One region of the Paenibacillus sp. FSL R5-0928 genome, then DNA from elsewhere that is predicted to be linked to it. Evidence: riboswitches for the same ligand, from Rfam matches in the RefSeq annotation. Region 1 holds a riboswitch; the other holds the start of a gene.
What was found. Region 1 has a riboswitch for glycine ahead of gcvT (glycine cleavage system aminomethyltransferase GcvT). Riboswitches for the same ligand answer to the same signal wherever they lie in the genome.
Positions count from the first base shown of each region.

Region 2: linked by a shared signal. The riboswitch ahead of MKZ16_RS31925 (amino acid permease) and the one ahead of gcvT (glycine cleavage system aminomethyltransferase GcvT) in region 1 are both predicted to bind glycine.

Region 1 is NZ_CP150225.1:6,593,222-6,603,667, forward strand. Features, by position in the region: gene MKZ16_RS30005 (flagellar motor protein) at 1-776, shown strand, start outside; gene MKZ16_RS30010 (flagellar motor protein MotB) at 773-1,603, shown strand; gene gcvH (glycine cleavage system protein GcvH) at 2,033-2,425, opposite strand; glycine riboswitch at 2,704-2,802, shown strand; gene gcvT (glycine cleavage system aminomethyltransferase GcvT) at 2,989-4,101, shown strand; gene gcvPA (aminomethyl-transferring glycine dehydrogenase subunit GcvPA) at 4,208-5,560, shown strand; gene gcvPB (aminomethyl-transferring glycine dehydrogenase subunit GcvPB) at 5,557-7,017, shown strand; gene MKZ16_RS30035 (helix-turn-helix transcriptional regulator) at 7,136-7,927, opposite strand; gene MKZ16_RS30040 (hypothetical protein) at 8,241-8,714, shown strand; gene MKZ16_RS30045 (hypothetical protein) at 9,152-9,406, shown strand; gene MKZ16_RS30050 (hypothetical protein) at 9,419-9,667, shown strand; gene MKZ16_RS30055 (peptidase domain-containing ABC transporter) at 9,867-10,446, shown strand, end outside.
Region 2 is NZ_CP150225.1:7,037,791-7,048,236, forward strand. Features, by position in the region: gene MKZ16_RS31885 (Lrp/AsnC family transcriptional regulator) at 1-74, opposite strand, end outside; gene MKZ16_RS31890 (VOC family protein) at 233-697, shown strand; gene MKZ16_RS31895 (hypothetical protein) at 768-1,046, shown strand; gene MKZ16_RS31900 (class I SAM-dependent methyltransferase) at 1,084-1,671, shown strand; gene MKZ16_RS31905 (sigma-70 family RNA polymerase sigma factor) at 1,896-2,438, shown strand; gene MKZ16_RS31910 (DUF4179 domain-containing protein) at 2,431-3,597, shown strand; gene MKZ16_RS31915 (DUF5643 domain-containing protein) at 3,621-4,526, shown strand; gene MKZ16_RS31920 (HAMP domain-containing sensor histidine kinase) at 4,614-5,777, opposite strand; gene MKZ16_RS31925 (amino acid permease) at 6,153-7,535, opposite strand; glycine riboswitch at 7,683-7,765, opposite strand; gene MKZ16_RS31930 (DNA alkylation repair protein) at 8,010-8,717, opposite strand; gene MKZ16_RS31935 (TetR-like C-terminal domain-containing protein) at 8,788-9,342, opposite strand; gene MKZ16_RS31940 (DHA2 family efflux MFS transporter permease subunit) at 9,509-10,446, shown strand, end outside.

The sequences.
Region 1 (10,446 bases):
TTACCGCAATAATCGGCCTAGTGGCCGGACTGGCTGCGCTAATCGGCGGCTACCTCTGGGAAGGCGGAAGCCTTTCCGGACTGCTGCAGCTTAATGCAGCTTTGATTGTATTTGGAGGTACGATTGCCGCCGTAATGATCAGCTTCCCGGCAGCTAAGCTACGCTCCATTCCCACCGCTCTGCGCATGGCTTTTGGCCGCAATCCTGAACGTGATGAAGAGAAGGCAGAAGAGCTTATCGCAATGGCCACAGTGGCCCGCCGCGGCGGCGTTTTAATGCTCGAAAAACAAGCGGAAGCACATCCCGATTCCTTTACGCGCGAAGGACTGTTGCTTATCGTCGATGGCACTGACCCTGAGCAGGTAAGACAGATTTTGGAATTGGAAATGGATGCGAAAGAATTGAAGCATGAAAGCTACGCCAAGATTTTTGAAGCCGCTGGCGGATATGCTCCAACGATGGGGATCATCGGTACAGTTATGGGACTCATTAGGGTACTGGGCAACCTTACAGACCCATCAAATCTAGGTACCTCTATCGCAGTAGCGTTCACTGCAACACTGTACGGAGTAGCCATCGCTAATCTAATATTTTTACCCATTGCTTCCAAAATCAAATCCCGCAGCCAAAGTGAGCTGCATAGCATGGAGATGCTGCTAGTAGGCATTCTTTCTCTACAAAACGGGGATCATCCGCTGCTGGTGCGTAAAAAACTGAACTCCTTCATTTCAGATACCACCACAGATGACCGTGCAGAAGCAAGAGGTTTTATATGAGACAAAGAGACCGGCGCAAACGGCGGGTAGAGAATCGAGAAAGCCGTGATCGTTGGATGATTACTTACGCAGATCTAATTACGCTTTTACTTATATTTTTCGTTATATTGTATGCGATGAGCAGCCTGGACACTGACAAATACAATATCGTAACCGGCTCTTTATCCCAGACTTTCAAGTCGAGCAGCACTGTTCTTGAAGGCGGAGATGGTATTTTAGATGCTGGAAAGACCCCTGACAACAAACCAGAGAGTACAGATGGGAATGCGAACGCAACTGCAAAACCAAATGACGGTTCTGATAAACAAACGGAGAATGAAACACCTTCAGCACGGGAGTTGGCTTTTCGAGAACAAGAGGCGAAGCTTGCTGAGTTAATGGGTGTGATCACCCACTATGTGGAGGAGAATAATCTCGGTGAACAAATATTTGTAGCCGACAAACCGCAGGGCATAGAAATCACGCTCAGCGACCGTTTTCTTTTTGATGTGGGTAAAGCAGATGTGAAGTCACCAGCCCTTCCTGCTCTTCAGCAGTTGTCTGGCTTATTCAAAGATATCGGGGCAACGATCAGCATTGAAGGACATACGGATAATACACCAGTGTCATCAGCTTCACGTTATAACGACAATTGGGAGCTATCGGGTGCTCGTGCGCTTTCTGTGCTGCGCTTTTTCTTAGATAATGAAGGACTGAACCCGGACACTTTTCAATATGCAGGTTATGCCGATACCCGACCAACAGCAGATAATACTACGGTAGCAGGCAAACAGAAAAATCGACGCGTAGAGATCATTGTCCTTCGACAGCTTCAAGAGGTGGAATAAAAATATAGTTGTTTGTGCTCAGAGCTAAGTTCGGCGGCTAAGGCCATTTCAATTGCCACATTGACCAATAATGGGGTTTCACCTAATTTAATTCGGGAAAACCTCCCTGATTTTTCACCTAATATCGTATCCAATCGCGGAATGAGGGAATTTCTCCCTGATTATTACTCTTTTTAGTCTGATATAGTGGTTTTACCGAGATAATTAGGGAGGAATTCCCTAAAATCCTAACTCTCACGCTATAATCGTCTAAAATGAGGGAGGTTTTCCCTAATTCCATACTCCACTAGACCCTCAAACCATTCGATTGAGTTTACGAATACTCGCACAATCTACATAAGAAACACAAACAGCAAGTCCCCAAATCACAGAAACTTGCTGCTAAAAACATCACACTTGATCAGACTATTTCCCGTCCCCAATTTCCAATTATTCAGCAACTAACGCGCTATAACCGGCTGCATCTAACAGACCTTTTACAGCATCAGCATATTCTCCATCAACTTCAATCTCAAAAATCCAACCCCCGCCATATGGCTGATCATTGATAAGCTCCGGACTAGCTTCTAATCCATCATTCACCTTGGTAACCGTCCCAGAGACGGGCGAATACAATTCCGATACCGTCTTAACGGATTCGATACTGCCTACGCTGTCACCGGCCGAAATGGTTGATCCTACCTCAGGAAACTCAACAAATACGATGTCGCCTAATAAATGCTGAGCATGGTCCGTAATCCCAACACGTACTACTCGTCCTTCTACTTGCTGTGCCCATTCATGCTCTTCGCTGTAAAGAAGGTTGTCTAATACTTCACTCATTTCAAGCCGCCTCATTTCCAATTTGGAGTTCTAAATTTAGTTATAGCCTAAGTTATCCCGGCTCACAATGTCAATATTACTAACAGGAAATTTAAATTTGTCATTTTTTCGACGTTTTCTTGTTGACAGCGCCCGACTATACCCGTTTAATGGAGACATACAAGAAGAAACGACGTTGTCGTCTTTTTATAGACAATAACCGTTTCTCGGAGAAATATAAGGATAATGTATAATGTGAACCATATACTTTCTTATATTTGAAATAAATATAGTTGCGGATGATGGCATAGGGAGAGACTGTCTCACTTGAAGACGGCGCCGAAGGAGTAAGCCCTAACAGGGGTGAATCTCTCAGGCAAAAGGACCTTTGTCGGACGTATCTCTGGAGAGCATCAGACGCAAGGCTAGATGCGTCAGATCACCAACGGGGAAACCTGCAAGCTAGTTACGGCAGGGTAACTCTCAGGTACAAAGGACAGAGCAGAAAGCGATTTGTGCATTTATGCATGATTGCTTCTGCCTGTCCTTTTTTCGTATGTAATCAGATCAAGGGGAGTGACGACATGGATGCTTTGAGAAGAACACCTTTTTATGATCTCTATTCCGCTTATGCGGAATCCAGATGCATTGACTTCGGTGGCTGGGAGCTGCCAGTACAGTTTACAGGTATCGTAAAAGAGCATGAAGCCGTTCGCCAGCAGGCTGGGCTGTTCGATGTCTCGCATATGGGTGAATTCATGGTGATTGGGAGCGGTGCAGAAGCCTTTTTGCAAAAAATGACAACCAATGATGTCAGCCGTCTCACGGATGGTGCGGCACAATATACACTGCTCTGTTATCCAAATGGCGGAGTTGTCGACGATCTACTCGTGTATCGCCTAAGCGAAGGGCATTATATGCTCGTCGTTAATGCCTCCAACATCTACAAAGACTTCCAGTGGCTGCAAGAGAATTTGACCTCTGAATTCGGCGAAGTCACGCTCACTAATGTCTCTGACGAGACGCTTTTGCTCGCCTTGCAGGGTCCTCTGGCAGAGACCATTCTCGCGGAAGTTACTGATGCTCCTATTTCAACACTCAAGCCTTTCCATTTCATCGAACGCGCCACCGTTTGCGGTGTAGAGGTACTTATCTCCCGTACGGGTTATACCGGTGAAGATGGCTTCGAGATCTACGCTTCGCTGGAAGGTGCAGAAACGTTATGGAACGGACTGCTTGCTGCAGGCGCGCCTCACGGATTAACACCTGCTGGACTGGGTGCACGGGATACCCTGCGTTTTGAGGCAAAATTACCACTGTACGGTCAGGAGCTATCCGCTGACATCACCCCGCTTGAAGCAGGAGTACAGTTCTTCGTGAAGCTGGACAAAATAGACTTTATCGGACGCGATGCACTAATACAGCAAAAAGAAGCTGGGATTCCCCGTCGCCTTGTCGGCCTAGAAATGATTGATCGAGGCATTCCACGCTCCCATTATCCTGTTTGGGCAGATGGGGTTAAGATTGGTGAGGTCACAACCGGAACACAGTCCCCTACGCTGAAACGGAACCTGGGGTTGGCTTTGATTGATGCTGCTTACAGTGAAATAGGCACAGAGGTTTACGTAGAGATACGCGGCAAGCAGCTTAAGGCTGTAGTGATCAAGGCCCCTTTTTACAAGTATAAACGCCTTTAGCGTCCATATAAGGACGGTGAGCTTTTAAGCGAGAAATAGAAGGATAAAGTATAGCGTGAAAATTGTACTTTCTTATATTTTAAAAAAGCCAAGGAGTGAAACCTTAATGAAGCACCGTTATCTGCCCATGACAGAACAGGACCGCGTAGAGATGATGGAGGCCGTCGGGATTCAGTCTATAGATGAGCTGTTCTCCGATATTCCTGAAGCGGTACGTTACCAAGGCACTATGCCGATGTCTGAACCACTCGATGAATACGCCCTGCTGCGCCACATGAAAGGTTTGGCTGACCAAAATGCCGACTTTGATTCTCACGCCAGCTTCCTCGGCGCCGGATTATACGATCATCACATCCCTGTGGTCATCAACCATGTCATTTCCCGTTCTGAATTCTACACTGCCTACACTCCTTATCAACCGGAGATCAGCCAAGGTGAGCTGCAAGCGATCTTCGAATTCCAATCCTACATTTGCGAACTAACCGGTATGAAAGTTGCCAATGCCAGTATGTATGATGGCGCTACAGCTTTATCCGAAGCAGCGGTTCTCGCAGCTGGTGCTACCAAACGCAAAAAATTAATCGTCTCCCGTACCGTTCATCCTGAGGCTCGACAAGTGCTATGTACTTCGGCTAATGCTTGGGGTCTGGAGGTGGTGGAGATTGACTATAAAGACGGTGTTACCGATCAAGCTAAACTCGCTGAAGCTATCGATGGAGATACTGCCGCAGTGCTTATTCAATCGCCTAACTTCTTCGGCAGCATCGAGGATCTTCGCTCGGTTGAGCCGCTGATTCACGCGGTTAAAGGTCTTCTTGTAGTCAGCGCGAACCCAATAGCTCTAGGTGTACTTGAAACTCCGGGCAAACTTGGAGCCGACATCGTAGTGGGTGATGCTCAGCCACTCGGTATTCCAGCTTCTCTCGGGGGTCCAACTTGCGGATTCTTTGCCGTAGCTGATCACCTGATGCGCCGCATGCCAGGCCGGATCGTTGGCCAAACGGTAGACCGTAACGGTAAACGTGGCTTCGTTCTTACACTTCAAGCGCGTGAGCAGCATATTCGTCGTGAAAAAGCGACATCGAATATCTGCTCCAATCAGGCGCTGCTGGCTCTCTGCGCATCCGTCTACTTGTCCGTTATGGGCAAAGAAGGCATGCGTGAAGTAGGCGAGCTAAATATTCGCAAAAGCCATTACGCTGCTAATAAACTCAGCGGACTAACAGGTGCTGAACTTGCCTTCTCCTCCCCATTCTTTAACGAATTTGTCGTGAAGCTTCCTGAAGGCAGCAGTGTGGCCTCTATTAATTCGAAGCTGCTGAAGGAAGGTTATCTTGGGGGTTATGATCTGGGTCGTGATTATCCTGAACTTGCTGGACATATGCTGGTTGCCGTAACGGAAAAAAGAAGCAAAACCGAAATCGACCAATTCGCTAGCGCACTGGAGGGCTGTTTATGAAACCGGAGCAAAGTCTAATTTTTGAATTAAGCCGTCCTGGCCGTTCGGCCTATTCTTTGCCACTATGCGATGTGCCGCAGGAAGAAACCTTGGAGTCCCTGATTCCATCAGATTTACTCCGTAGCGAACCCGTCGTACTTCCAGAGGTATCTGAAGTAGACGTCATCCGCCACTACACTTCTCTTTCACGTCGCAACTTTGGTGTAGACAATGGCTTCTATCCACTCGGTTCATGCACGATGAAATACAATCCGAAGATTAACGAAGATGTTGCCCGCTTCTCCGGCTTCGCCAAAATTCATCCCTACCAACCGGAAGAGAGTATTCAAGGCGCACTGGAATTAATGTATACCCTGCAAAATGATCTGTCCGCGCTGACGGGCATGGATGCAGTATCCTTACAGCCTGCCGCAGGTGCTCATGGTGAATGGACCGGCCTCATGATGATCCGCGCCTACCATGAAAGTCGCGGCGAGACGCGTACTAAGGTTATCGTGCCGGATTCCTCGCACGGAACCAATCCTGCTAGTGCCTCAGCAGCAGGACTTGAAACGATCACGATCCCTTCCACAGATAAAGGAATGGTCGATCTTGAAGCACTGAAGGCAGCCGTCGGTAGCGACACAGCCGCACTAATGCTAACTAACCCAAGCACACTGGGCTTGTTCGAAACCCAAATCGTCGAGATTGCTGAGATCGTGCATGAAGCAGGCGGCTTACTCTATTACGATGGAGCCAACTCCAATGCCATTATGGGCATTACCCGCCCTGGCGACATGGGCTTTGACGTTGTGCATCTGAACTTGCATAAGACAATGAGCACCCCACATGGCGGTGGTGGCCCTGGGGCCGGACCAGTCGGCGTAAAATCTATCCTCATTCCATTCTTGCCACAACCTACTGTGGTGAAGAATGAAGATAGCCGCTTCTCACTTAACTTCGGTGGTCCTGAATCCATTGGACGCGTGAAAGCTTTTTACGGAAACTTTGGTATTCTGGTTCGTGCCTATGCCTATATCCGCACCTATGGTCCAGACGGACTGCGTGAGGTATCCGAAAATGCTGTGCTGAATGCGAACTATATGATGCACCGTCTGGCGCCGTATTTTGAAATCCCATATCCGGGTGTATGTAAGCATGAATTCGTGATGTCCGGCAAAAACCTCAAGCAATATGGCGTGCGCACCTTAGACGTTGCTAAACGATTGCTCGACTTCGGCTACCACCCGCCAACCGTGTACTTCCCTCTGACTGTTGAGGAATGCATGATGATCGAGCCGACGGAAACCGAAAGTAAAGAAACGCTCGACGGCTTCATCGATACGATGATTCAGATTGTGAAAGAAGCGCAGGAGACACCAGAAATTGTAATCAACGCACCGCATACCACAGAGATTAGCCGTTTGGATGAGACACAGGCTGCGCGTAAGCCAGTTTTGAATTGTTCTTGCGGTTAAGTACTTATCAAAAAAATGTTCTAGACAGATAAAAGCCATCCTCCGTTGTTGATTAATTTCGGAGGATGGCTTTTATATCTTATGTACAAACGAGTATTTTGATGTTTATCATCAAAATTTACAACTTAAGTATTTCTATCAATTCCCATCTCTCGCTGATATCCATCTTACTATAAATACTCTTAACGATATTCCGCACAGTCCCCTCTTTCACATTAAGGTCATTGGAAATTTGCAACGCACCTTTTCTTAGTGACCAGTGATACGCTACCTCCCTTTCTCTGGGCGATAATCGATACGAATCACACTTTTCCTGAAATCTGTACTCAATTAACTTTGGGCTTCGTTCCTTCAACTTCAGAACAATCTTTTCGGATAATTGTTTAATAAAGAGAATCGAAAAGCCAATTTGCCTCTCGGCTTCAAATGAAATGTCGATATATCCACATATACAACCATTTATCATTATAGGAGCGCATACACAATTCCACTCTTTAAACATTGGCATACTATGCTCTTCTCCACGCACTACTGCAATTGATTTAACCTCCATCGCTAGTGAAACTGCATTTACTCCAGAGAATTGCTTCGAAAGGTTAGTTCCACTCCTAATTCCAAAATGATCTACTTTCTTCTGAAACGCTTCGAAAGGAGTAACAATATTAATAATATTGCCGGCTTGATCTGTTAAGAAAAAAACAAAGGGCAATAAGAGAAATTCCGTTACTTTCGCCAATTCTGAATGTAGTACTTCAACCAATACCTCGTAGGGAACCAGCTCTTCTACAGAAAAGGATTTTTCTGTTTTGAGGTTACTCCAAGGTTGGCAAAATTCACACAAGGAATTATTAGATTTTTTATCTACATCATCTACCGTAAACCAAGCTCGTTCACATTCAAGAATATCCAAACAAACCATTCTCCCAACTTATGGTATTAATTAAACAGAGCATAACACTCCATTCAAAAGAAAACAATGACATAAGTCGTGAGGTTTGTGTTAGATCAAAAAGATAAAAAATTGTTAAATAAAGTGGAATTATTGTAAAAAAAAATATATTTTAGCACAGATTAACTCAAAAGGGAATATATACTGAGGGATATGTATCTTAATAGATATTCTAGTTACTATAAAGTTATTAATCCACTCATCAGGGAGTTTAACAATTACGATAGGTTTGTGAAAATTCACATAGTTATGATCTTTTTTAGGAGGTGCTGAATTGTTTGAAATTCAAAAAAATCAAGAAATTTTGCTTGAAAATGTCCTTTCCGTTAGAAAGAAGATGAATCAAGAAGAATTACAAATAGAAATAGCTCAAACTGCAAAAATAATAGAAAAATATCAAGCAGTGAAAGCAGGACCCCTTATTACGAGCACATTCTCGGCGGAGATTGTTAATGGGGAATATTTAATGGACATGGAGATTATGATTCCTCTCAATAAGCCTTTTCCATCAGATCAAACTTATAAACACAAAAAAATTTTCCACTTAGTTAATGCCCTATCCTGCAGATTCATGGGGAACCCTGTTGGAGTACAAAGTACATATGAATCTATTATAAAGTACATATCAGATAAGGGACTTCAACAAATCACAGCATTTTATAATGTGTACACTTCAGATAACTCTGAAGCTTCCTTAGAAAAAATGATTATTGACATTTATGTAGGTGTAAATCCATCTATTTTATAAAAATGAGGAGCCGGCTATGAAAAAAAAAATAGTGATTTTCTGTTTTAGTATCACATTAATTTTCACTATCTTGAGTTTTATTTATTATATCGATACCTTTCAAGATACTACAATTACTGTATTAGGAACTCTTTTGATTTTGAATCTATTTATCATCAGTGAATGGAATAAGCTTAGACTGGGAAATCAAAATATTAAGCTTTGGAAGGTGTATTTTTCAGTTATTTGCTCAGGAATTATATTGATAGCCAAAATGAATAGGATTACTAATGGTCCCATATGGATACCCTTTTGTTTCACAGGATTTATCGCTCTCATATTAATTGGATTGAATTTTCTAGCCAAACACGAAAAATGAATATGGAATTAAATCAGGGATTTTCATTTGATCATTCACTCCCGATTTAATATAAATCATGATTAAAGGAGGTGACATAATGGAACTCAGTTTTAATCATAGTACGTTTGAAGAACTTGATTTATCTTCGTTGATGGATCTTAATGGTGGTGGCTGGTTAACTAAAGCAGTCGGCGTAGCCTCTTCAGTAGTGGGCGTTGGGGTTGCTGCTGCTGGAGTACCAGCAATCGCTAGTAGCTGCGCAATCTTAGGAGCAATTGCCACAGTACCAGCTCTTCCTGCATTAGGTTTAGCTGCTGCAGTAGCAGGCGTAGGAGTCGCAATATTTGGATAAGGGGGGATTGAATTGGAAATTTCAAGTAGTGGTTTTGAATTATTAAAAGGATCTGAATTGTACGATATTCAGGGCGGTGCTCTTTGGGGACAAATTGCAACTGGTATAGGTGGAGTTATTGCTGGAGCCACTTTAATAGCAGTTGCGGCAACAGCACCAGTTAGTCTTCCAGTAGTAGCAGCATGCGCCTTTGGCTATACTGCCTTAACTACATCTAGTATCATTGTAATTTCCGCAGGAATTGCTAATAAAAATATATAAAACACTTTCCTGAATATTTAGTAGCTCCAAGAGAATAAATATCATTCACTTGGAGCTTATTATGATTTCTATTAGGTCAGAGAAGCAATCTTCTAGTGAGGCTTATTTACAAAAAGATTTTGTTTCAGTTACGAAATCATTCTCTACATGGATAAGATATTGTTGATCCCAATGAATATGTACAAATCACTAATAGTAGGTGGGGTTTATTCTGTTTAAGAAATACTATTGTATTAAACAGCTTGATATTAAAGACTGCGGTGCAGCCTGTCTAGCAACTATCTCCAAACAATACGGTCTCAAATATCCAATCACTAAAATTCGTGAAGTAGCCGGAACTGATAAAATGGGAACCAATATATATGGACTCATAAAAGCAGCAGAAAAACTTGGGTTTACAGCAAAAGGAGTCAAGGGAAGCCATGAAGCCTTCTTCGAAAACTTCCCACTTCCCGCTATTGCCCATGTCATTATAGATCAGACATTATTACACTATGTTGTAATCCATAAAATATCAAATAAGGAAATAATTGTTGCGGATCCAGTCCAAGGCATAGTTAAATATACACCGGAAGATTTCTTCCAAATCTGGACAAGTGTCCTTATCTTAATGGTACCCACTCCTCAATTCAAAAAAGGGGACCAAACAAAAGGTCTATTTGCTCGTTTCTTTGGATTGCTGATTCCTCAAAAAAGAATGCTAGGAGGAATTTTTCTAACATCTATACTCTACACTATCTTAGGTATACTTGCTGCATTCTATTTCCAATTTCTTTTAG
Region 2 (10,446 bases), 440 kb from region 1:
GAAATGGACATTCGGGCATTGTACTGAAGTAATTGCATAATCTTTTTATCAATGTCATCTATAAGTTGTTCCATAGCAAGCGCCTCCTAAACTCATTTTATAAAATAAACTGATTCCACTAAAATACCTTAAATTTAATAACCATATTACTACAAAACACTTATCTTATATATATATCTCATATTTTAATACAACTATAATAAATATATATTAAAGTTGGGAGCGATTATAAATGAGTGTAAAAGGCCTTGCACATGTAGCGATTCAAGCCAAAGACTATAAAGCAACTATTTCTTTCTATATTGACGTTTTAGGATTTAAGCTAGGTCATCATTGGAGTCTGCCATCCTTTCAGATCAAAGAAGCCTCCATGCTGATTTCACCTGACCGCAGAACCTGCATTGAGATTTTTGATAATGATGCAGTCATCGCCGCTCAAGGAAAAAAAGCCTTGTCTGATGAAGATATAGCGCACGGAGCGTTATTACATCTTGCCTTCTATGTAGATAATGTAGAGGAGATGTATCAAAAAGCCCTGGCACATGGGGCAAAAGCTTTTATAGCACCGGACTCTCTGTCTCTGGGCGAACCGCCTCTTCTAATAAAAAACGCGATCATTCACAGTCCCAATGGAGAAGTTATTGAATTTCTTGAAGAGGTTGATTTTGATATTTCCAGCAAAGTTCATGTAGAATAAACGCTAGGGAGGGTTATGAATTATAAAACATACCATTCTCAGTAAAAAGTCGCTTTTCCTCTTAATTTTTTTGATATTTCTTATAGGAGTCTACTTTTTATTCTTTGGACTTCCGTGGAAGTCTCTGGCTTTAAAAAAGCAATTTGAAATCTATTTAGAAGATAAATATCAAATCGATTTCCAGCTGGGTAAGATGGATTTTGATTTTATACATCGCACTTACCTTTCTTATGCCCATCCAGTAAATGATCCCACTCTGATTTTTTATGTAGGTCAAGATATTGAAAGCAAGGAAATTCAGGATCTTTATAAATATCAAGTTGATAAACGAAATGCTGGGAGAAAGTAAGAGAATTTGAAGCCAACTTCTAGCAGATGAAGAAGGAATGATCGTATTGATTGTGATTCAAGCCATCGCTTGGCTCATCGCCTTCGCAGCCTTGTTATCCATGGTGTCGATTGTGCTGGTGAGCTGGAGGAACGGGATATCGCCGATGCCTACGTCAAAATCTGTACGCTCGGCTGTTGCCGTTGAGGTGAATCGGATTCCGGGATATAGCAGCATTGTGGAGGCGGGATCGGGTTGGGGAACACTTGGTATGGATGTTATTCGCCAATGTCCAGGCAAAAGGCTGACAGGCATTGAAAATTCCAGTATTCCCTTATGGGCATCCCAGCTGCTTACTAGGTTCGGCACACGTATGCTGCGAGCAGCCAAAGGCCAGAATCTGCTCCACGGAAGGCTCCGTTATGTACGTGGGGATATTTATAGCAGTTCTTACGAGCATGCGGATATTGTTCTTTGTTACTTATTTCCCGGAGCGATGAAACGGCTGGCGGAAAAGTTCAAGCGTGAGCTACTGCCGGGTGCGGTGGTTATTAGCATTTGTTTTGCCCTTCCAGGCATGCAGCCTGTCCGTACCATAACATGCACGGACACACTGCGTACCAAGGTATATGTATACACTTTTTAATTCAGGATTACCCCACTACTTCTTTTCAGTTAAGGTGGTAATTCTGGATTTTTTTCAGTTTATCCACTTGAAACTCCCCTTGCCAAAAACAATGAATTGCACGGACTTTATACCACTACCGAGGTAAGTGATTTGTCCAGGAGAATGAATTTTATCCTAAATATAACTTTTTGTATGTCTTCTCCATCTAATTATACAGAGGGCCCTCAAGGAGGAAAAATCATTTGCTGGAAAACGAACTGGATATCAAAAAAGCGCAGAAAGGCGACCACGAGGCGTTTACCCGTCTTTTCAGGCAACTGGAATCCCAGTTGTACAGATTAGCCAAAACCATTCTGCTAAAAGATGAAGATTGCGCGGATGCTCTTCAGGAAACAACACTGAAGGTGTATAAAGGGTTGGCCAACCTTAAGCAGCCTAAGTTTTTCAAAACCTGGGTTATACGCATCCTGATTAATGAATGCAATCAGTTACTTCGTATGCGAGAACGAACTATAGCTGTGGCGGAAATTCCCGAGGAACCGGTCGTTTCCTATGTGCATTTTGAAGATTCAGGCAACGTAGACCTGCAAAGCTTCATTAATCAGTTGGACGAATCCCTGCGGCTTGCTATCGTGCTTTTTTATTATGACGATTTATCCATTAAGCAGATTGCAGATGTGCTCGACATCTCCGAGGGAGCGGTCAGGGCACGACTCCATCGCGCACGGAGATTGTTGTCCAAACAGATACATCCTGTGCCGGAGGAGGGTCTTGCTAATGAATAATAACAATTTAGAAAAGCAGATCAGGGAGCTAGGGAAAGCTAATATACAGGAGCTTCCTCCTTTACTACGATCACGGCAGGATTCGATTTATGCATCGCTGGCCACCATTGTCCAGGATCCTGTGGAAAAGGAAAAGAAAAAGAAAAAGCGGATATATCCAAAAATCACAGCTGCTGTGACTGCGGCGATATTGTTAAGTGTTATGCTAACGGCTATCTATCCGCCTACGTTGGCCAATGCGCTCAAGCAGCTTCCCTTGATAGGTGGTATTTTTGAACGGGCAGATGATATAGGATTACAAGCGGCCCAGCGTCTGGGACTGACTTCCCGTCTAAACAGCAGTGATACGCATGAAGGGATCACCTTGTCTGCCGAAGAGGCTGTATTTGATGGCAGCCGGTTGGCATTCTCGGTGAAGCGTGAGGGAGAAGAACTGGAAGGTAAGCTAGCCGGAGTAACGATTGGAGCGGATGGGAAGCCTTTTCTAGCGGAAGGTGCGATAACCTCTGCAGAAGTATTGATCGACGGGGCTTCCCTGGAGCAATTTTCAGAAGGTCTCTGGAAAGCTATGCCGTTTCTAAGCTGGATAGAAGGTGCTGAAAGCAACACAGCTATTTTTAGACTAGTGGATTCCTCGAATTCGGGGATCTCCAACAAACCTTTTCCTGATCGATTTGTATTGACCGTAACCCTTGACTTAAACGGTATTGATGAACCGTTTGTTCTCCAAATTCCTGCGCGGAAGGCTACGATTAATAAAATTTCCACACCTGATATACGCGCACAAGTTGGAGGATGGAGTTTGATCCTGAAAAAGCTGGAATATAGTCCATTAACGACACGCCTGTCGCTCATGCTGGAACAGGATACAGACGAAGATCATACAGCATTGAGTTTAGTGGGCTTTGAAGTAAAGGATCAACAAGGACAGGTGCTGAAAGATATTTCGCAGAAAGTCCTCTCGACTTCCAATAGGTCACTTAATGTCGATTTGCTTACTGAGCCATTTGAGAAACACCCTAATATGCTCACAATCCGTGGCTATCTTTATGAGTTTGAGAACCCACAAAGTAAGAATGGAGCATTTAAAACAGACAGTTCTGGAAACCCAGTGAAGCATTATATTGACGGTCTAGAGATAAACGTGCTAGTTAAATAAAAATTAAGGAGCTTGATAATATCATGAAAAAAATGACTAAGAAGATGTCTGTAATTTTAAGTGCTGCTGTATGCCTAGGAGCGTTGGGAATGCCAGCTTTAACTCAAGCATCCAGTGCCCAACCCGCTGTTGAAGCTTCCCTGAATACAACAAAAGTCGCCGATTCACACGATCAGCTTACTTTAAAGGGCAGTGCACAGTTTGACGGTAATTATATTAAGATCGACCTGAGCCGTCAGGGATCGCTATTTTCAGGAATGCTCGCAGGAGTAACCTTAAATGATAAAGGCGAACCCTATCTTGCAGAAGGTACTATTGTGGGAATAGACGCCAAGCTCGCTCAACCAGGAGGCATCGATTTAAAAACACCACGCTGGATCAGTGACGGAGATGCCAACAAGGCGGTTGTTGTATTGCAGACCGGATGGCTAACCGAGCAACAAAAGGCAAGCCTGGCTTCCTCTGAATTGAGTATCTATGTGAAGCTTAACGGAATCGAAAACCCGTATGTACTTAAATTTTCCCTCAAGCAAGCAGGATTAGTGCGTAATATTCAGCTGCCTGCTATAAAGAATGACAACCAATTTGAAATCAAAACCACCCGTGTTGCTGCGGGAGAGACTTCTGTGCGTATCGCTTTAGCGGTTAAAGGGGTTGCCACCCAAGGCCAGGCTTTAGGATATGACATTTATGATAATCTGGGCAATAAATTAGAATCTATTGCAAGAGATTCTGTTGCAGCAACTCAAAATACGGTTTCTGAAGATTTATTGTTCGAAGCGCCTCGCTCAGCCGCTGAATATCTAGTTATCAGACCTTATCAAGCCGTATTTGAAAAAGGCAACACCGGGGCTTATAAATTAGATGCCAAAGGCAATGTAGTTAAAAATTATAACAAGCAACTGGAGATCAAAATCCCTCTAAAATAATCGTTAACGCAGCTAGGAAAAGGGGATTACCTCTCCAGCCGAAGGCTTGAGGTAATCCCCTTTGTTCAATTGAAAGAAGGCTCATTATTACTGATCATTTATAGCTAAAAAGCGGATAGTAGCTGTTGTCCCCTTACCTTCAGAGCTACTATAATAAATTTCCCCGCCGTATTTTTCTACGATATTAAAGCAAATCATTAATCCTAACCCTGTTCCATTACTTTTTAATGAATAAAAAGGAGTGCCAAGCGACTTAACCTCAGCTTCCGACATCCCGCTTCCTTCATCGATGATTGTTATCTCAATAAAATTATTGTTCCTATTCGCCATAATAGAGACAGATTTACCAACTTCCGAAGCCTCTAAAGCATTTTTTATTATATTAATAAGCAGCTGCTTAAATTCAATTTTATTAATAGAAATCATGCAATCTTCTTCTACGTAGGTAACGATTTGATTATCAGATAACATTGCGTAGGAATGGAGCAATCCTGTAACACTTTCAAGTACATCCTTCACATCTACTTTTTCTAATTTTTGCTCTCCATTTGGCTTTGAAAGGGTTAGAAATTGCGAGATAATCTGTTCTACTGTGTTTAATTCATCAATCATTAATTTAAATTTTCTTTTCATAGGATCATCAAATGAAGGATCCTCATCAAAAAACTGCAAAAAACCTCTAACCACTGTCACTGGATTTCTAATTTCGTGCGCAACGGCAGCTGTTAATTGTCCAACCATCTTTAAACGCTCAGATTGCTGTAATTGTTCATAATAAAGCTGCTGTTTTTTCATCCGTTTAAATGATATTTGAAAAATGAAAAATAATAACACTTGAACCGCTATTATATTAATGAAATTGCCTAGCATATCATAATGTAAATATGTATATAAATCCCCTCTATCAATCAAGAGGATATAGTCAAATGTAATTACCATTAGTACCCCATTTATAATGAAGGAAAAATAGAACAATTTTAAATCAAAAAATAGAATAGACAGTGCAGGAATAAGACAAATGAGGATATAGGTAGTCCATGTTTGAGGATATAAAAAGAATAGCGTATAAAAATACGCAAATCCAAATAGAATGATAATCTTTCTAAAAGTATGTGTCTCATGCTTAGGGTAAATCCATAAACAAACCGTTAGAAACGCCACACATAAAAAATGAATGATATAACCAAAATCAATCCCATCTAACTCTAGGGTAGATAGTATCAATCCAAACATCATAAGAACGATGATCATTAACATTAATATGTAATAGGTTTTTCGATTCACCCGACTGTAGAACTCTCTCATGAATTCACCACTTTTAAATTGATTTTACCATTACGATAGTTATCTTACTTGTAAACTTATTGTCGAAATAAGAATTATATCAGTTGAAATAGTAATAAACAATAACTGAAAAAAACTGTAAACTCGATGATATTATAGTTTGTAAAAAATTAAAAAACCGGGAGATACCATTTTAACAGTATCTTCCGGTTTTCTGTTTAACTTTGCATATTCTTTAAGCAAACGTCCATGTAGGAACGCTTGAAACCGGCAAGGGCTCCCTTCCCAGTCGCGGTTGAATATAACCACGGCTTCTGCGCCGGTTAAAGCTTTCCTCATAAACTAGAGAGGTGTTTCGGTCCTGATTATTTTATTATCTCTTTCCCTCTTTCTTCTATTTATCGAATACAAAACAAATAATAAAATAAACCATAAAGGCGTCAACAATAATGCCGGACGAGTTTCATCAGCAAACAACATAATTATGAGTATGATTGCAAACAAGGCTAGAACAACATAATTCACAAAAGGTGTGAACGGTGCCTTGAATTTTGATTTGGCCTGCAATTCCGGCTTCGTCTTTTTATATCGCAAATGGCAAATTAGAACGACGCCCCAAACCCAGATGAAACAAATGGCACTAATCGTTGTCACGATGCCAAAGGCCGTCTCCGGAATCAGCTTACTCAACAAAGCCCCTACAGATAAGACAAGCGTGGATATGAATAAAGCATTACTTGGCACATGATTTTTATTAAGCTTTGCAAAGTTGGCTGGAGCCTGGTCATTTCTGCTTAGATTGTATAGAATCCGGCTTGTTGAGAACATCCCGCTGTTACAAGCGGAAGCAGCTGAAGTTAATACAACGAAATTAATAACCCCCGCGGCAATCGGAATCCCCACTAAACTAAATGTTTTAACAAAAGGACTTTCTGCCGGGTTTAGTTCTGTCCAAGCGTTGATGCATAATAAGGCAATAATAGCACCCACGTAGAAAAATAGAATTCGCAAAGGTATTTTATTAATCGCCGATGGGATAGTTTTTTCTGGATTGGATGTTTCCGCTGCTGATACCCCCACCAATTCCACACCCACAAAAGCAAACACAACCATTTGAAATGAAAGTAAGAACCCGGAAATCCCGTTTGGAAATACTCCCCCATGTGCCCAAATATTACTGAGCGCAACCGTTCCGGTAGTTGTTTTGAATCCAATCACCAGTAAAACTACCCCTATGGCAATTAACGCGAGAATAGTGATTACCTTAATTAAAGCAAACCAAAATTCCAATTCGCCAAAGCTTTTTACAGTTAATAAATTGAGTCCTAATAAAATAATTAAACAAATGACTGCGGGTATCCATTGCGGGATATCAAACCAATATTGTACATAGACCCCAACAGCTATAATATCGGCCATAGCCGTCATGATCCAGCAAAACCAATAGGTCCATCCAGTTACAAACGCCGCCCGCGGTCCAAGATAATCTTCGGCAATGTCTGTAAAAGATTGATAACCTGCTTTTGACAACAGAAGTTCTCCCAATGCCCTCATCACAAAGAAAATAGCGATACCCACGATTAAATAAGCAAAAATGATCGATGGTCCTGCCAGCTGTATAGCTTTTCCAGATCCTAGAAATAATCCGGTACCGATGGTTCCACCAATCGCAATGAGCTGAACATGTCGATTCTCTAAATCTCTCTTTAATTCTTGTGCTGCCATTTCGAACTCCCCCTTATGTGAAAAAAATAACAAGTAAAAATGATAACAAAAAAGAGATTGGATACGCTCCAATCTCTTAGGTATAAGAATAATAAATAAAATACATTTATTTATTCTGACGATGATCAGAATAACAAATGAATTATCTAGTACTCTTCTGTCCTTTTGCCTGAGATTGTGAACCCTTCGGCGCCGGGGGATTCCCCCACGGTCTCTCCAGAAGCTGCTCCTGCTATAGTGTGATCCATAGCAATCATAGCTTGCGAATTATTTAATTTTTATGTCGCTAACTTCATTTTTAATATTTTTCAATACTAATCATTGTCAAATATTTTGTCAATAACATTAATTACCGCTTTATTATTGTTCCATTAACTTTTATTGCACACAATTAAGGGCTTGTCAGCCAAGCCGCCAATTCTTCTGTCTGCAGGCACAACCTTCAATACGCTCTCCTTAGCACTCCATGACTGACTAACACCTTACATGTTTTCGTTTGAAGCCCAGCTGCGATTTATCAACTGCCTTTTGAATATTAATTGAAGCATTCAAAATCTTGCTTTTTGCACTACTGGTATGGACTTCCACCGGGCCAACTTCCTTTGCAATCTCAACCGCTTTATCATGAAGCGGCAGATAGGATACGCCCACAGTGTAAATGAAATTGTTCATTGCGTATTTCGTTCGCTCAGGAGCATCATGAATCGTATTTTTAGCAAGCTCCAACATAGCGGCTAATTTTTCTGCGGAAAATTCACTGTCCGGGCGATTTCCGAGCAGCCAGCAGTAACAGTTCCAGCCCGCCGACATTTTCAGCTCTATCTCACTTGCAATCCATTTATCAGAAACCTCTTGCGCAATATCCGTCTCCGCCAACGTTACTGCCACCACAAAGTCCGATAGCATATAGAAATAAGCCCCAGCAATCCACCGCTCAAAATCCGACTCGGTCATTGCTTTAGGCTCCGCGATCACCCCGGCAAAATACATAGCGTCGTAATTTCCCGTAGCATAAAGCTGCTCGGCCAAGGGTTGATTGTGTTTTATTTTTCTGAAGATAGGCTTCATCTGGCCTGTGGCCACACCAAAAAGCGGTTCGTGCGCGCCATTGGATAGATATATTTTCTTGGTGCGTTCCTTGCCGAGAGCTTCAAGCTCTTGCATGACCGTTTCTAAATCCATTGTTCGCACTTCCTTTTTAATGAATATTGGCTAGGGACTCAAACTTTACTTGAATATATCATAAAAACCCTTATAAATACCTTCTTTTATACATCAGGGTAATTTGCCCCGCTATGTATTCAGCGCTATATTGGTTGCCATCCTTAATCCACCACATAATAATCCCCAGTAGTGAGGCTGCAATAATATCAACGGAGACTACCTCCTTAGTAGAGTCAATGTTCCTCATGTTTCTTCGTTTTTCGACAGTACTTTTTAACAGGTTGGTCAAATGTTTTTTGAAGCCTTTATGCTCAATCAATACAGCAAAAACTTTCCGGTATTCATAAAAATAATTTAAAAAGGTGACCAGCTGCTCCTGTTCGTTGTTGCTCTTCATTTGTAATAGCGGTTCAACCTTCATGGATAGGTCATCGAAGATTTCATGTACGATCTGCCGCAATAAATCGTTAATATCCTCATAATGCAAATAAAACGTTGCGCGATTTAGTTCCGCACGGTTGGCGATTTTTTGGACGGTCAATTGCGAAACCTCCACATTATCGGCCAATAATGAAAATACAGCGTTCTTAAGCATCTTTTTTGAACGAATAGCTCGTGGGTCAACTCTTTTATGTTCAGTCATTTCATCCCTCTATTATCGTTAAAATGGCCTTTCATCAACTAATTTGCCTATTCTGTCGATTAGTCGACATTTTCAATAAAATTGCAAATAGGAATACTATATAAATCCTGATATGATTTATTTTATTGACACTATGTCGAAAAAGCAATGAAGAGAGGACTGCAACATGCAAGAAGACACTAAGAAAATAAATAAAGGGATCTTACTAACCATCTTAATCTTTGGTTGTTTCTTATCCACACTCAATCAGACGCTTTTAAATGTCGCCTTAAGTAGTCTGATGGATGTTTTTGATGTCACGGCAACAACCGTACAATGGATTTCAACAGGATTTATGCTGATCAACGGGATTTTGATTCCGATTACGGCCTATTTAATGAAACGTTTTACAACACGGCAATTATTTATAAGTGCCATGTCATTTTTATTAATCGGTTCTATACTTTGTGCAGCAGCGCCGAGCTTTAGTCTACTCTTAATCGGACGGATGATCCAAGCTGCCGGTGCTGGCATTATAATGCCGCTCATGATGAGTGTTGTGCTCGCGATCTTCCCCGTTGAAAAACGTGGCAGCGCTATGGGACTGCTTGGGCTGGCGATGATATTCGCTCCTGCTATTGGGCCGACCCTTGCGGGATTTGTTGTCGAATACCACTCTTGGCGCTGGTTATTTATCGGCCTCATCCCACTAGTCATCATTGTTATAGCGTTGGCGTTCAAGTATTTAGTGAATGTATCTGAGACGTCTAAGTCGAAGCTTGATGTGGTAAGTGTTCTTTTATCAACCGTCGGATTCGGCTTAATTTTATACGGCTTCAGTAGTGCAGGAAGTAAAGGCTGGGATGATGTAATCGTGATCCTAACTCTAGGGATTGGGGTCGTGGTAACAGCCGTATTCTGTCTTCGACAAATCAAATCGGATGATCCACTGCTAAACCTGTCGGTCTTCAAAAATAAAGTGTTTACGATGACATCTCTTATTAACGTATTAATCACAATGATGATGTACGCAGATATGATCTTATTGCCTATTTATCTGCAGAATGGTCGCGGGTTTACAGCATTTGATGCAGGACTACTATTGTTGCCGGGCGCACTCGTAAA